DNA from 2 places in the Carnimonas bestiolae genome. Region 2 is predicted to be linked to the other one. Evidence: predicted binding sites of a transcription regulator. Region 2 holds the regulator's gene; the other holds the start of a gene.
The links. Region 2 encodes sigma-54, which starts transcription at its own class of promoters, with help from an activator protein. Its sites were predicted from a motif close to TGGCACNNNNNTTGCTNT; they were not measured.

Region 1: a site for sigma-54 is predicted at 1,508-1,525, ahead of nirB (nitrite reductase large subunit NirB). Genes of this name have one in related genera too.

What each region holds. Positions count from the first base shown of each region.
Region 1 covers NZ_JBPCZK010000002.1:155,702-162,431, reverse strand. Annotated here, with positions in the region: gene nirB (nitrite reductase large subunit NirB) at 1-1,279, opposite strand, end outside; gene R84865_RS04110 (nitrate- and nitrite sensing domain-containing protein) at 1,783-3,000, opposite strand; gene R84865_RS04105 (2-hydroxyacid dehydrogenase) at 3,333-4,328, opposite strand; guanidine-I (ykkC/yxkD leader) riboswitch at 4,842-5,005, shown strand; gene R84865_RS04100 (putative urea ABC transporter substrate-binding protein) at 5,065-6,126, shown strand; gene R84865_RS04095 (ABC transporter permease) at 6,175-6,730, shown strand, end outside.
Region 2 covers NZ_JBPCZK010000001.1:645,594-655,387, forward strand. Annotated here, with positions in the region: gene mlaE (lipid asymmetry maintenance ABC transporter permease subunit MlaE) at 1-583, opposite strand, end outside; gene R84865_RS03035 (ATP-binding cassette domain-containing protein) at 580-1,392, opposite strand; gene R84865_RS03040 (KpsF/GutQ family sugar-phosphate isomerase) at 1,702-2,682, shown strand; gene R84865_RS03045 (KdsC family phosphatase) at 2,748-3,302, shown strand; gene lptC (LPS export ABC transporter periplasmic protein LptC) at 3,417-3,992, shown strand; gene lptA (lipopolysaccharide transport periplasmic protein LptA) at 4,122-4,685, shown strand; gene lptB (LPS export ABC transporter ATP-binding protein) at 4,716-5,441, shown strand; gene R84865_RS03065 (RNA polymerase factor sigma-54) at 5,687-7,108, shown strand; gene hpf (ribosome hibernation-promoting factor, HPF/YfiA family) at 7,291-7,605, shown strand; gene rapZ (RNase adapter RapZ) at 7,914-8,822, shown strand; gene R84865_RS03080 (BCCT family transporter) at 8,983-9,794, shown strand, end outside.

The sequences.
Region 1 (6,730 bases), on a different contig from region 2:
CGGGTTTGGACATTGCTGTGCCCCTCATCTTGTTAGCGATTATTGGTGCGTTTTTTATGGCCTTGGATTCAGCAGAGTCGGCGTTTTCAGGGCCGAACAGGCTTGCCTGTGAGGGCGGCGGCTGGGTGTTATTGAGGCAAGATAAATAGTGCGCACCGTCACTGATATCTCCCCACAGCAGCACGCCCCTGAGTTGGTTGTCACGAATCAACAGACGGCGATAGTGGTGGTCGAAGGGATCGAAAGAGGTGTGAACCTGATCGCCCTCACAGGCGTTCAATTCACCGGCACAAAACAGATTCAGGCCGGTTACTTTCAATCGCAGCGCTACGTGGTGTTGCTCAATGGACGACGGGGGCATTCCCGCCAGTTGTGTGGCCAGCCGTTCGGCCTGCTGCCAACAGGGAGCGACCAGTCCGGGGGTGAGAGTGCCCAATTGACAGCACTCGCCGATGGCGAAGATGCGCGGATCGGAGGTTTGCAACGCGTCATTGACGACGATGCCGTGCTCGCACGCTAGGCCGGCAGCCTGTGCCAGCGCGATGTTCGGCTGTATTCCTGCCGCTACGACTACCCGCTCGGCAGCGATAGTGCGGCCATCATCGAGCATTACCGCCCGTACCTGGCCTTCGCTATCCGCGAGATAAGCAGCGGGCGTCGCTTCGGTTAATACCTGAACGCCGCGTGCCACCAGGCTGTCGTGCAGTAGTTGCGCAGCGTAGCTATCGAGCTGCTGGCTCATCAGATGGCGACTGCGGTTGACCAGCGTCACGCGCATGTTGCGCAGCGTTAGCGCGGCAGCGGCTTCGATACCCAATACGCCACCACCGATCACCACCACTGGCTGCTCTGGATAGGACGTCGCCAGAATGGCATCGACGTCTTGCTGAGTGCGGAAGCCGTGAATGCCGCTCGATGCTGCGCCTGGCAGGGAAGGCATTACCGACCGTGAACCGGTGGCGATCACGAGATGGTCGTAGTGCAGTGTGCGGTCGCCGACCGTAACGCTTTGCGCTTGGCGGCATATCGCGGTGACCGCGGTACCTTTCAGCAGCGTTACCCCGTGACGCCGATACCAGTCGGTGTCGTGGGTGACGATGCCGGCAAAATGCTCTTCTCCCGCCAGCACCGGGGTCAGCATGATGCGGTTGTAGGCGGGCTGCGGCTCTTCGCCAATGACCACAATACGGAAGCGGCCTGGCGCGTTCTCGCAAAGCTGCTCGATCAGGCGCGCGCCTGCCATGCCGTTGCCGATCACGATGAGAGTGGGCTTGTCCATTGCGCAGAACTCCACGGGCCCGTCAGGCCCACGCCCGATGTGTGTCGTGCGAGAAGCGCTGCAGGCATGCGTTAGCAGGCTGTGAGCAGTAATGAACCATGGCAGCTTCCCGTCCTCTGCAAATAAAAAAGGCGTCAGCCAGCATCTGGTTTCCCAGACACTGACGGACGCCTTTATCCGTAACTTCTCGCTAAACCGCCATTGGCTTAGCCATCATTTACTTTCTGTAAAGCACGTTGCGTGCCAAGTCGAAAACATCGCCCTGTAATGAGTAATTTGGTTTGTTTTCGTTGAGATGAACGCGGAAAACGTGCACCTCGATGGCGCATCGTGCACATAAAGTTAGCGTTGGGAGCGCAAGTTCTCTGCCGCGTCGGGCAGGTTTTTCGCTGATCTACGCTGTGGCTACCGAGGAGAGCGCACTCTTTCGCGGCATCTGAAAGCAATGCGAGGGGCGCGCCAGTGGGTAAAACGGCGCCTCTACGCCGCTGATCCGTGATCTCTCAGTGTGTCGGTTTCTCAAGCAAGGTGCCGACTTCTAGCATTGCTTGAGCGATCTCCGCCAACTTCTTGTTTTGTGCCATGGCTAAATTTTGCAGCGCCTTGTGTGCCTGCGGTTCGGTCATGCCATGGTGCTGCATTAACAGCCCCTTCGCTCGTTCGATGAGCTTGCGCTCAGCGAGCGTTTCTCGCAGCGTCGCCAACTCCTCTTCCTGCATTTGCAGACGCTGCGCCTGATGCTCGACCAGTTCGAGCACTGAGCGGCTCAGTTTGGGCGATACAAGCGCCGCGTAGTCGCTGTCGTGCGGAAGCATTTGATCAATTTCCTGCTCCTGCTGTTCGAGGGAGGCTTCCGCACTGTCAATGCGCTGGCGGCAGCATTCCATCAACACCGTTTCCAATGCATCTTCGAGCGTCTTCATATTATCGATGCGTGACGTCGTCAGCTCGAACCAGCGGACCGCGGTGATCGACGGCTCGTTGGAAGCGCTCGTACCCGTACAAGCGATACGCCGCAGGCGCTCAAACTCGCCGCCTGTTTGGGTGAGATAGCGCTGCCACAGCGCAAGGCTGCGCTCGTCGGCAAATTCGCTGAAGGTTTGGAAGCAGCGCTCTTGTGCCTCTATCAACTCGATGATGTGCTGGCGATCGCTGGCGTCGAAGCGTTGAGCAGCGAAGCCCGCCGCTACCAGAGCCCGTTCCTGCCCTGCTAGTTCCTTGCCTTGCATGAAGCTAAATAATGCGAGCAACGCTTGGGAAATCGAGGGATCGCCCGAGGTATCGACGATTTCGAAGATCAGCGCCAGCTGGGTGCGAATAACCTCACAATAGTGGTTCATCGCATGTGAACGGCTCACTTCCAGCGTCTGGATGTGCTGACGTAGCGACGGCATTGTCGTCAGGCGATGCAGAACGGCGGCGATGCGGCTGAATAACCGCGATGAATTGGGCAGGCCGGCGCTGGTGAGATCCAGCGTTTCGAGCTGCTGGTTGATGGTTTGCTCGGCGTGCTGAGCGTACTGGATCTTCTCGCGCAGTAGGTCGCACCAGCCGTCTTCCTGACAGCACAGGTAGATATTAGCGGTACCGCGTTCTTGCTGTAGCAGGTGTATCAGTTGGCTAATTGCACCCACCAATTTACCCATCTGCAGAAGCTGCTGAAGGTCAGCGATTTCACTCTTTTTGGAGGCCAGCACGAAGTCGAGGGCGGTTAGATTCATGGTCGAACCTGATGGCGAATAGTAATGATATGAGCAAGCAAGCAGTGTGCCACCGTCAGTGTTATCACGACGTTAAGCGTGGAAATGAATGGCTGAGAAGGCACGCGAAGGCTGTGGCGCTTAGGGTGAGCAGGGGCCGGCGGCAGGGGTGGTGTTCGTATCGCCGGAAGGCGGCTAGCAGCGCCGCTTGGCAGCGCCGCTACGCATTGCCATTGCGTGTTCGTGAACGTCATTTGTAGCGCGACGCTGGCTCGTATCGCTTGGTATTTAAATGATGGCCATATCGGTTTGATCGTTCATCAACATGGCCATCATCTGCGGTTATTGGCGCTCTACACCCGATTCTCGCACTCTCGCCCAGCCACGAAGTCTTCGAGGTTGCCAAGCGTGGTGTGGGCGATTTCATGCAGGGCTTCTTCGGTAAAGAAGCCTTGATGGCCGGTGATGAGCACGTTCGGGAAGCTCATCAGGCGCACGAACTGATCGTCGTCGATAAAGGTTTCTTCGCGGTTTTTGAAGAACAGCGGTTCTTCGTTTTCGTAGACATCGATGGCGAGGCCGCCGAGCTGCCCGCTTTTAAGTGCGCCGATAACCGCCTGAGTGTCGATCAGGCCGCCGCGTGAGGTGTTAATCAGCAGCACGCCTTTCTTCATCTGTGGAAGCGTGTCGCTGTTGATCAGATGATGGGTCGATTCGAGCAGCGGGCAGTGCAGGCTGATCACGTCGGAGGCTTCGAGCAGCTGGGGTAATTCGACCAGCTTGCCGATGTCGCGAAACTCATCGCTGGGGAAGGGATCGCTGCCAATCACGTTGCAGCCGAGCCCTTTGAAGATACGCGCAGTGGCCACTCCGATGCGGCCGGTGCCAACAATGCCGACCGTTTTGCCGTGTAGATTGCGTCCGAGCAGGCCATCCAGCGCGAAGTTGCCGTCGCGTGCGCGGGTGTAGGCGCGATGAATATGGCGGTTGAGGGTCATGGTCAGCGCTAGCGCATGTTCGGCGACGGCGGGCGGCGAGTAGGCCGGCACTCGGGCCACGAACATGCCGAGCTGGTGGGCAGTGTCCAGATCGACGTTGTTGAAGCCGGCGCAGCGTAGCAGCACCGCCTTTACACCGTAGCCGTGCAGCTGTTCGAGCACGTGTCGATCGAGGGTATCGTTGACAAACACGCATACCGCGTCGCTGTCGTGGGCAAGGGCAACGGTGTCTATATCGAGCGCGGCTTCCTGGTAGACGAATTCGCGAGAGCTATCGGAGGGAAGACTAGCGGCGGCGTGATCAAAAGAGTGCTGATCGTAACGGTGGGCGCTGAAAAAGGTAATTTTCATAAGCGTGGTCTCTCGCGTAGGGAAATGCCTGGCGCCACTTTACGCCCTTGCTGTTGCGATAAGCGAGTGATTATTCAGCGACATTTTGACAGAGGCGAAGCTGGTTCGATCATTGCACCTCGCACCTCGCACCTCGCACCTCGCACCTCGCACCTCGCACCTCGCACCTCGCACCTCGCACCTCGCACCTCGCACTTTGCACCTTGCACCTTGCACCTTGCACCTCGCACCTTGCACCTCGCACCTCGCACCTCGCACCTCGCACCTCGCACCTCGCACCTCGCACCTCGCACCTCGCACCTCGTTGCGCTTCCCATGCACCTTCAATGTGCCGACGCGTGTCCTCTTGCGACCTATGAGTGCATCCCGTACCGGTGCGGGCTGGTTTTACGTCTTACCTTTCGTTGTAAGAATAAAATAAGCTGCTGATATAGCGCGTAAAACCAAAACTGGCGCGGGGGTTGCTTGGTTCTGGCAGGTTGAAGCATCGAATGCATGACGCCTGACAATTTGCAAATGGACGGCTAGGGTTCCGGTCCTTGCGTACTCACCAAGCGGTGGTGGTGCGGGGATGACTGGTCCGAGAGCTGTCGACCTGATCCTTTATCTACCTATCCTGCCAGGCAAGGATGGCGCGATAAACGAAGGTTACACGGCGGGGGAAAAGCCCGGGAGACTTGGTGCGCTTGCATCGGTGCTCTCCTGTTCGGCACCCATTACCCCTGAGGACTTCATCATGAGCCCTGCCCGTTTAGCCGCTATCGTACTATCCACTGTCGCGCTGGCCTTCTGCTGTTCGGCCCAGGCGGCCACACCTTCCGCTAAAAAGAATTTCAACGTGTGCTGGTCCATTTATGCGGGCTGGATGCCGTGGGGTTACGCTGAATCGCACGGCATTCTTGAGAGGTGGGCGCATAAATACGGCATTACGATCCACGCCAAGCAGGTCAACGACTACATCCAATCGGTCAATCAGTACACCTCGGGTGGGGTAGACGGCTGTGCGATGACCAACATGGATGCGCTAACGCTGCCTGCCTCCAGCGGTGTGGATTCGACGGCGCTGATTGTGGGTGACTACTCCAACGGCAACGACGGCATCGTGCTGCGTAACGCCAAGCGGCTGTCGGACATCAAAGGGCGCAAGGTCAATCTGGTGCAGTTCAGTGTCTCGGAGTATCTGCTGGCGCGTGCGCTTTCGCTCAACGGCATGACCGAGCGCGACATCTCGACCGAAAATACCTCTGACGCCAACATTACCGGGCTGTTCTCGGGCAATAGCTCGGATGCGCTGGTGACCTGGAATCCGCAGCTGAGCACCGTCGCCGAGATGAAGGACGCCAATGTGGTGTTCACCTCGAAGCAGATTCCCGGGGAAATTCTCGATCTGATGGTGGTGAACACCGACACCCTCAAGCAGAACCCCGACTTCGGGCGCGCACTGGTCGGTGCCTGGTACGAAGTGATGGGCAAGATCGCCAAACACGACAAGGACGCGCTATCAGCGATGGCCGCCGATGCCGGTACTGATCTGTCGGGCTTCCAGCACCAGCTTGATAATACTCATCTGTACACCACGCCCAAGGACGCGCTAACCCTGTACCACAGCAAGCAACTGCTCAAGACCATGCAGAGCATTGCGCAGTTCAGCTTCGATCACGGCTTGCTAGGCGAAGCCGCTCTCTCTGCCGACACCATCGGCATTCAAACCCCGCAGGGCACCTTTGGTGATCCCGATAACGTCCAGTTGCGGTTTGATCCTTCCTTTACCGAGCAATATCTCGAATCCAGCCAATAACGCGACGGTTGGCGCGTGCGCCGACCGTTCCAAACACTGGAGCAATGTGTGAAGAAACTCATCAATATAAAACCGCATCGCGCCACCGCGTGGCTACTGGGCGCGGTGCCGATTCTGATCGTGATCTTTATCTATCTGGGCGTATCGAACGCGCGGCTGGCAGAAAATCCGCATGATCGGCTGTTTCCGTCGGTGGCCACCATGAGCACCAGCTTCGAGCGGCTGGCGACCCATGAAAACGTGCGCACCGGTGACATTACGCTGTGGACGGATACCGCCGCCAGCCTGTCTCGGTTGATATACGGGGTGGGCCTCAGCGCCCTGATTGGTCTGGCGGTGGGTATGCTGTGCGGTGCCATTCCGCTGGCGGGCGGACTGTTGTCACCATTAATCACGGTGGTATCGCTGATACCGCCGCTGGCGATACTACCGATTTTGTTTATCGCGCTGGGCACCGACGAGCTCTCGAAGGTGATGCTGATCGTGATTGGGGTGTGCCCGTTCATTATCCGTGACCTTCAAGCGCACGCCGAGCGTATGCCGCACGAGCAGCTTATCAAGGCGCAAACGCTGGGCGGCAACTCTTGGCAGATTATCGTGCGGG
Region 2 (9,794 bases):
GACCGAACTGAACGCTGGACTGCATGTTGCCCCAATAGGAGCCGGAAAATACACCCAACCACTCAACGCCGACAATATAGCCGCCATAAATGGCTACCACCGCAAAGATGATACTCAGCAGCGGCAGCGAAATAAGCCCGGCCCACAGACGCGGCGACAGCACCCGCTTGAGCGGATCGACGCCGATCATCTCCATGCTCGATAGCTGCTCGGTGGCTTTCATCAAGCCAATTTCAGCAGTAATGGCCGAGCCCGCCCGACCAGCAAACAGCAGCGCTGCTACCACTGGGCCTAGCTCACGCAGCAGCGCCAGCGCCACCAGTTGCCCGAGCGCCGCATCGGCGCCGTAATCGACCAGAATCATGTAGCCTTGCAGCGCCAGCACCATACCGATGAACAGCGCCGAGACCAGAATGATTGGCAGCGACAGTACGCCTACCACGTGCATCTGCGTAATCCATAGCCGCACGCCTGACCAGCGCGGCACGCCAATCAAGGAGCGCAGCAGAATGAACGCGGAGCGCCCAATCGCAGCCAACACATCCAGCGTTCTACGCCCGACCGATCCTAACCATGCGATCATTGCTGGCCTCCTGTGCCGAGAAGCTCGTCGGCAAGTGGCGGCGCGGGATAGTGAAATGGCACAGGGCCATCCGGCTCGCCGTGAATGAACTGGCGAACGCGCTGATCGGTGGAGGCGTTTAGCTCGGCAGGCGAGCCTTCCGCCATCACGCTACCATCGGAAAGCAGGAAAACGTGATCGGCAATCGACAGCGTTTCGCTGATATCGTGCGACACCAGTACCGAGGTAGTTTCGAACGCGCTGTTCAAATCCTTGATCAGCTTGACCAACACGCCTTTCGACACCGGATCCTGGCCAACGAAGGGTTCGTCGTACATGATCAGTTCGGGATCGAGAGCGATGGCGCGTGCCAGCGCCACACGGCGCGTCATGCCGCCCGACAGCTCTGCTGGCATTAAGGCGCGTGCACCGCGTAGCCCCACTGCTTCGAGCTTGACCAGTACCTGGTCACGGATCATCGACTCGGGAAGATCGGTGTGCACACGCAGCGGAAAGGCAACGTTTTCATAAACCGAAAGATCCGAGAATAGCGCACCGCTTTGGAACAGCATGCCCATGCGTCGACGCAGCGCAAAAAGCGCGCGTCGTGACAGCCGCTGCACGTCGTTCCCATCGACGTTGATACGACCTGCATCCGGCGCGAGCTGGCCGCTGATCAGCTTCAAAAGCGTTGTCTTACCCGTACCACTCGGCCCCATGATCGCAGAGATTTTGCCACGCGGGATACGCAGCGAAACGTCGCGAAAGATCGCACGCTCACCACGATGAAAGCTGAGATTGGATACTTCGATTAAATCAGAGTGCGTCATGCCACTCCCGTGAAAAGCCTGACGTTAGCGCCCCGAAACCGGCAGTGCGCCCGTCACTGACAAAGAAACCCCTTGTTCGACAGCCCCATAAGGCAAAAAGTTGCCCGCGGCGAATACATACCGTCAGTGGGATCGTGCATGGCTTAATGCAAGCTTCACGCCGCGAAAACTGCTGTCGCAAGAGAATGGGTCTATCGCCCTACAATTGCCGAACACTGTACATTAACATCGTGTTCATCTCTACTAATGCAACTGTCGGGCGATAGATTCGCTTGATGCCCAGGGCAACTCGAGAGAGAATCCCGCGCCATGAATACTGACCTTGATTTCGACTTTACACGCAGTGCAGAACGCACCCTGACGCTTGAGCGAGACGCCATCAACGCGCTCATTCCACGTCTTGACGGCCAGTTTATTCTTGCGTGCCAGCTTATTTTGCAGTGCGAGGGACGCGTTGTCGTGACCGGAATGGGGAAATCCGGCCACATTGCGCGCAAGATCGCGTCTACCTTCGCAAGTACCGGCACGCCAGCCTTCTTCCTGCACCCAGCCGAAGCCAGCCATGGCGATCTGGGCATGCTGACCGAGCGTGACGTAGTGGTGGCGCTATCGCACTCTGGGGAAACTGCTGAAGTCACGCGTTTGCTGGCGCTGTTCAAGCGCAAGGGCGTTAAGCTGATCGCGCTGACGGGGGCTCGCAACTCGACCTTGGCAAACCACGCAGATGCGCTGCTTGATGTTGCTGTCGAGCAAGAAGCCTGTCCTCTCAACCTTGCCCCTACTTCCTCCACTACGGTGGCGCTGGTGCTCGGCGATGCGCTGGCCATTGCGCTGCTGGAAGCACGCGGCTTCAGCAAGGAAGATTTTGCGCTGTTCCACCCCGGCGGCAGCCTGGGACGCTACCTGCTGCTCACGGTGAACGACGTGATGCGCAAGGATGCAGAGATTCCCCGAGTATCGCCCAGCGAGTCGGTGAGGGTCACGCTGTTCGAAATTACTACCAAAGGGCTGGGTTTCGCCTGTGTTACCGATGATGACAATCGCTTGATCGGGGTATACACCGACGGCGATTTGCGCCGTACGCTGGACCGTAATCTCGATATTGATACCACGCCGATCGGCGAGGTAATGAGCGCACAGCCGATCAGCGTGCCTCCCCGCATGCTGGCGGCCGAGGCGCTGCGCATCATGGAGCAGCGCCGCATTACCGCGCTAACCGTTGTTGACGAACGACAGCGACTGCTGGGCGCCCTCAAGATTGAGGATCTATTGAAGCGCAGCGTCGTATAGCGATGCGCCCTGCCGCTTTCGAGTAATCACGACGCGGCGCACACCCTCTGCTATCAGGAACCAATATGCCAAGCACCGTCCCCTCTCTTGCCACCCGCGCGGCTGCCATCAAACTGCTGGCGCTCGATGTAGATGGCGTACTTACCGACGGTACGCTTATCTATAGCGCTGATGGCGGCGAGAGCAAATGCTTCACTACTCAGGATGGGCTGGGCATCAAACTGCTGCTTGAGCACGGTATCGAGGTGGCAATTATTACCGGACGTCGCTCCGCGATGGTTGAGCGACGCGCCGAAGAGCTTGGCATTCAGCGGTTGATACAAGGGCGCGACGACAAGCTGACCGCGCTGCGTGAAGTCTGCCAGGCCAGCGGTATCGAACTGGCGGCCTGCGCCTATTGCGGCGACGACTTGCCCGATTTGGGAGCCATCAGCGCCGCAGGGCTTGGCGTTAGTGTTCCCAACGCACCTGCCTATGTGCGCGATCGCGCCGATTATGTGACCGAGCGCCCGGGCGGCCAGGGCGCGGTGCGAGAGCTGAGCGAACTATTGCTCACCGCACAAGGCCACTGGGGAGGTATTGTGGAAGGATTTCTCGCCACCGCGACCACCACTCGCTAAGCGATATGCCCTATACTTGGCATCCATGAACGGCACCCACAATGAACCTTGGCGTGCCAGCCATATCAAAACCGGCAACGCACTCTATCGTATGAACCGAGGAATGAGCGACCTATGGCGTGGTTAAAGCAAAACGCATACCGAATCGGGATCGTGCTGCTGCTGTTGATAGCAGGCGCCTTTCTTGCGCTGATCGACCAACGCTCTAACCTTGTCTCTCAGCACTCGCCGATTCCAGAGGGTGATCACGGCACGCCTGATCAGTACCTTGAGCAGGTCGTCTATACTCGCTACGACGATCAGGGGCGGCCCTATCAGACCCTTGAGTCACCCAAAATCAGCAACTTCTCACAGGCCGACGAAAGCATTGCTGAAACGCCCAAACTCGCCATGCTCGATAGTAATAACCGCCACTGGCATGCTACCGGAGACACCGGTATCGTCCGGCAGGGCAACGATCACGTGGTGCTGAAAGGCAATGCTCAGGTGACCGAGCCCGAGCAGCAGTGGAGATTGACGACTGATACGCTCAATTACAACCGCGAGCAGGGGCGTATCTGGAGCGATAGCGAATCGAACTTCTTCCAGGGTGAGCAGAAAACCCGTGGCAATCGCTTCCAGGCCTGGACAGATACCAGCCGCGCTCTGCTGGAAGGCAATATCAGCAGCACCTTCATGCCGCAACATTAATCGGCACTAATTTCAGGCATTAGGGAGCGCGTTTATCGCCACGTCCAACCATTGCGGCGTTTGCTTTACCGCCCCACTGCCAGCAGCACATCGACCTTTTTACGTGACTTATCGCAAGGATTTTCGGCCATGACCCTGACAAGGCGTATCGCTCCCGTCCTCACCGCCGGTGCTCTGCTCGGCAGCGTGATCTGTGCACCGCAGGCGCTCGCTCAGGCCAGTACCTCTAGCCAGCCAATCAATGTGTCGGCCAGTACCCTGAGCGTTGACGACCGCGCAGGCACTGCTACCTATACCGGCGCGGTGCATGTGACCCAGGGCAACCTGACCCTCGATTCCCAGCGACTCGACCTTTATCGCGATAACAAGACCGGTGAAGCCTCGCGCGCCAAGGCGACCGGCAGCAGCGGTAAGCGCGCCTTTATAAAGCAGGATGCGACCCAAACTGATCCAGAGATGCACGGCTGGGCCTCGACCATCACCTATCTGATTCCCCAGCGCAAAATGGTGATGCAGGGCAATGCTGAGCTGCACCGCGGCAACGACACCTTCCACGGTGCTTACGTGGAGTACTACATCGACTCACGTAAGGTAAACGCCAATGGCGGCGGTAACGCCAAGGGCGACGCTCAGCAAAGCACATCCGGAGGGCGCGTCAACATGACCATCACTCCGAAAAAAAACCAGCAGTAATGCGCTAGAGCATTGCGGAGTCTCTGATTGATGAAAACATTGCACGCCACCCACTTGGTGAAAAGCTTCAAAAAACGCCGCGTGGTTCAGGACATCAGTGTCAGTATCGACCAAGGACAGGTAGTCGGACTGCTGGGCCCTAATGGTGCCGGCAAGACCACTTCCTTCTACATGATCGTGGGGCTGATTCAGGCGGACGCAGGCAAGGTTGGCATCGACGATGTCGATTTGAGCAACGCCCCCATGCACGTGCGCTCGCGGGCAGGGATTGGCTATCTGCCGCAGGAAGCCTCGATCTTCCGCAAACTGACGGTGGCCGATAACATTTTGGCGATTCTTGAAACACGCAAGGATCTTGACCGCCAGCAGCAGCGCCAGCGCCTCGATCAGCTGCTCTCCGAGTTCAGCATCGAGCACATCCGCGACAACAAGGGCATGAGCCTATCGGGCGGCGAGCGGCGCCGCGTCGAGATTGCGCGCGCGCTGGCTACCGAACCCTCGTTCGTCCTGCTTGATGAGCCTTTCGCTGGGGTCGACCCCATTTCGGTAAACGAAATCAAAGGCATTGTTCGCCAGCTGCGCGATCGTAACATCGGCGTATTGATCACCGACCACAACGTGCGCGAAACTCTCGATATCTGCGACAACGCCTACATTGTCGGCGAGGGCCGGATTATCGCCGAGGGTGATGCACACAGCATTTTGGCCAACCAGCACGTTCGCGATATCTATCTAGGCCAGGACTTCCGCCTCTAAGGCGTGCTCTGCAAATCAACGGTGCGCCTCGGCTTCGATGTCCGATCGGGCGCACCGCGCTAGCAACATCCTGATACTACCCCCCTCACTGCGTTACCTTTCTTGCGACATGGCACGCGGATTGCTAATCATTTACTACCAGCTATTGCGCAACGCGCCCCACTAAAGGTAGCGTTATCAATACCGGTAGCGCTGTACCTTCTGCAGCGCACGGCATTGCTGAACGAACAACGCTGGTTCTCCCGATGATGAAATCCTCCCTCCAACTGCGCACCGGCGCACATCTAACGATGACGCCGCAGCTGCAGCAGGCTATTCAGCTATTGCAGCTTTCCACGCTGGAACTCCGTCAGGAGATTCAAACGGCGTTGGAGAGCAACCCGATGCTGGACATTGAGGAAGAGTTCGGTGATGAGCCCAGCGAGCCTGAGGCAACCGACGACGATAGCTGGAGCGATGCTATTCCTGAAGAGCTGACGCTCGACAATGAGTGGAGCGACACCTTTCAGGACGCCAGTCTCGGCGATTTTTCGTCGATGTCGCGCGGCGCTGAAACCGCCGACTTCGAGCGTGACAGCAGCAGCGAGAGTCTGGTCGATCACCTTGCGTGGCAGCTATCGCTGCTCGATTTTTCCCCGCTTGAGCAGCAAATCGCCGAAGTGTATCTGGATGGGCTCGATGAAAACGGCTATCTGCGCATCGACCCTAACGACGTCAGTGACGTGGTATCGCTTGACGAGCATCAGCGCGCCCTGCCTGAACAGGTACTGGCACGCCTTCAGCAGCTTGACCCCGCCGGGGTATTTGCGCGCAATCTGCAGGAATGTCTGCTGCTACAGCTCGATCTGTTGCCGCCGCAAACGCCGTTGCTGGCACAAGCACGCCGATTGGTGCGCCAGTTTCTGGACGCGCTGGCGGCCTGTGATACCAAGTTGTTGCAACGTCGGCTGAATCTCAGCGCGCCGGAGCTCGATCAGGTGATTGCGATGGTGCGTGCGCTAACGCCCCATCCGGGCCATCAGTACGCGAGTGCGCAGTCTTCCTATGTGATCCCCGACCTGACCCTGCGTTATCACCATCAGCGCGGCTGGCAGGTCGAACTGAATCCTGAAGCACTGCCGCGCGTACGTATTCAGCCCGACTACGCCAGCCTGATAAAAAGGGCCGACAAAAGCGCCGACAACACCTTCCTGAAGCAGCATCTACAGGAAGCGCGCTGGCTGCTGAAGAGTCTCTCGAGCCGCAACCGAACCTTGCTTACCGTGGGCTGCGAAATCATGCAGCGTCAGCGCGACTTCATCGCACGCGGCGAGGAAGGTATGCGTCCACTGGTGCTAGCTGACATCGCGGAAGCGGTGGAAATGCACGAATCGACCATTTCGCGCGTGACTACCAATAAATATATTCACACTCCGCGCGGCGTGTTCGAACTGAAGTACTTCTTCTCTAGCCAGGTGGGCAAGGAAGGCGATAGTCACGCCAGTACCGCTATCCGTGCACGTATCAAAAAGCTGATCAGCGAAGAACCCGCTCGTCGCCCGCTCTCCGATGCGAAACTGGTCACAGCGCTGGCCGATCAGGGCATGGTCGTCGCCCGCCGCACCATCGCTAAATACCGCGAAGCCATGGGCATCCCTCCTTCCAGTGAGCGCAAGCGCCTGGGCTAACCTAGCCTTGGCCGTGCCAAGGGCTGCTGGCGGCACCCCCGCGGCCAGCGCTACTCAGGCCGCAAGCCCCGCGCTCTCATCGCTCTCTGCATAACGTTGATTTCCCCTCAGTTATCTATTTGGTTCGTCAATCAAAAAGGCTACACTCGAAGTGTCATCATTCTGACTCAAGGAGGCATGCCATGCCGCTGAACATTACCGGACACCACATCGAACTGACCGATTCGTTGCGTGACTATGTGAATCAGAAACTGACACGGCTAACGCGCCACTACGACAACATTACTCAGGTACAGGTAACGCTGTCGGTAGAGAAGGAGCGCAAGCAGGCCGCCAGCACGCTAAAGATCGCCGGCGCAGAGCTGCACGGTAATGCCGAGAGCGACGATATGTATGCCGCCATCGATGCGCTGGCCGACAAGCTCGACCGCCAGTTGCTCAAACATAAAGAGAAGACGCAGGCGCGCGCCAAAGGTACCGGCACCGCTGGCGTTTAAACGCACCCGACAAAGGCCCGCTGCACGCTAGAACAACCATAGCGGCGGCAGCGGGTTTCCACACAGTGATAGCGCCGCCCGCCCCACCTTTACGGCGAGTGGCGCTTTCCAGCATCATTTACCATGCTCATCTGCGTAGCCAATGACGCATGGAATAAAATATTCCTAAGAATTCCCCATAATCGTCATTTTACTGATGTATTCAGATGGCATGATGGGCGCTGCCCGTCGCACCAACGTGTTATCACACCGCCGTGTGCGGTACGGGCGACAGCCTTAAGCCTCGATACAAGGATATCCTTGGAATGATGCAACTAGTGATCATCAGCGGCCGTTCAGGGTCGGGTAAGTCAATTGCCCTGCAGGCGCTGGAGGATCTCGGTTTTTATGCCATCGACAACTTACCGGCCATGCTGCTGGGGGCGTTGATCGAAGAACTCGAAACGCAAACACCGGCACGCCACAAGGTGGCGGTCAGCATCGATGCCCGCAATATCGCTAACGCACTGGTCCGCCTGCCGGAACTGATAGAACTGCTGAAGCCCCGCGATATCGATATTCAGGTGGTGTACATCACCGCCGACTCCGACCAGTTGCTCGAGCGCTATTCCGCCACTCGACGCCGCCATCCGCTTACCCGTGACAGCGAGATGACGCTCGATGAGGCGATCGAAACCGAGCAGCACTATCTTAGTCCGGTGCGTGACATGGCGGATTTGGTCATCGATACATCGACCACTTCCGTACACGAACTACGGGGACGCATTGCCGAACAGGTCGCGCGCCATACCTCAACGCATCTCACGCTCAGCTTCGAATCCTTCGGCTTCAAGCATGGCGTTCCCCGCGATGCCGACATGGTATTCGACGCTCGCTGCTTGCCTAACCCCTACTGGGAGCCAGCGCTGCGCGACTCCACCGGTCGTGATGCCGATGTACAGCAGTTTTTGGCGGCGTCGGAAGAAGTGCAGGAAATGTTCGACGACATTTGCCGCTGGCTGGAACATTGGCTGCCACGCTACCTTTCTACCCATCGCAGCTACTTCACCGTGGCGGTGGGTTGTACCGGCGGGCAGCACCGTTCGGTTTATCTGGTAGAACAGCTCGCGCACCATTTCGCCAACGAATATCCTTCGGTGCGACTGCGTCATCGCCAGCTGGAGCTACAGCAGCAAATTGACGGTCAGCGCAGCAGCGGCCCCCACCTCGCGCCCTAATATCGCTATAATAGAACCCTTAAACGCTTGTGCGACCCGACTGCTGCCCCTACTATCAGCCGGGTCCATGCAGATTCGCCCTTGTCAGGGAAGACTGGCACGCTATTCCCATGCGTAGCTCAGCCCCTCTCATCGACCCATCAGCCAGCAAAGGATTCAGATGCCCTCCCGCGAAAACGAGCCCGGCATACCCTCCTCTCACTCATCGTCGACCGCCACCACCGACGCTTCAGCCACTGCTGAAGAAAACCTTTATCCGCATGATATGCACCCGGGCCTGATGCCAGGGCTGAGCGTTGAAGATCAGCGTAATATCTTCCGCCTCGATAAAGTGGTGTTCGCGCTTACCGCGCTGTTGATGCTGGCCTTTATCAGTTGGGGCGTTATCGCTCCCAACTCGGTCGGTGAAGTGTCTTCCAGCATGTTCAAGTGGGCCATTCGCGATCTGGGCTGGCTGCTCAATCTGGTAATGATCCTTGGCCTATCGGTCATGGCGTATCTGGCCTGCTCGCGCTTTGGCAACATCAAGCTGGGCAAGGACGATGAAGAGCCCGAGTTCAGCCGCTTCGCTTGGATTGCGATGATGTTCGGGGCCGGTATCGGTGTGGGCATTTTCTTCTTCGGGCCATCAGAGCCGCTCAGCTATTACCTGACGCCACCGCCTCATACGGTAGCGGCGCAAACGCCTGCGGCCATCCACCATGCCATGGCGCAGTCGCACTTCCATTGGGGAATGTCGATCTGGGGGCTATACGCCATGATTGGTGGCGCGCTTGCCTACAGCACCTACCGCCGTGGACGTGTATCGCTGGTAAGCTCGCTGTTCCGCCCGCTATTCGGTCAGCATCACACCGAGGGTGCGGCCGGTAAGGTGATCGACATGATGGCGATCATTGCGACGCTGTTTGGCACCGCTGCGACGCTGGGGCTGTCAGCGATCCAGATCAGTCAGGGCATCGAGATCGTCTCGGG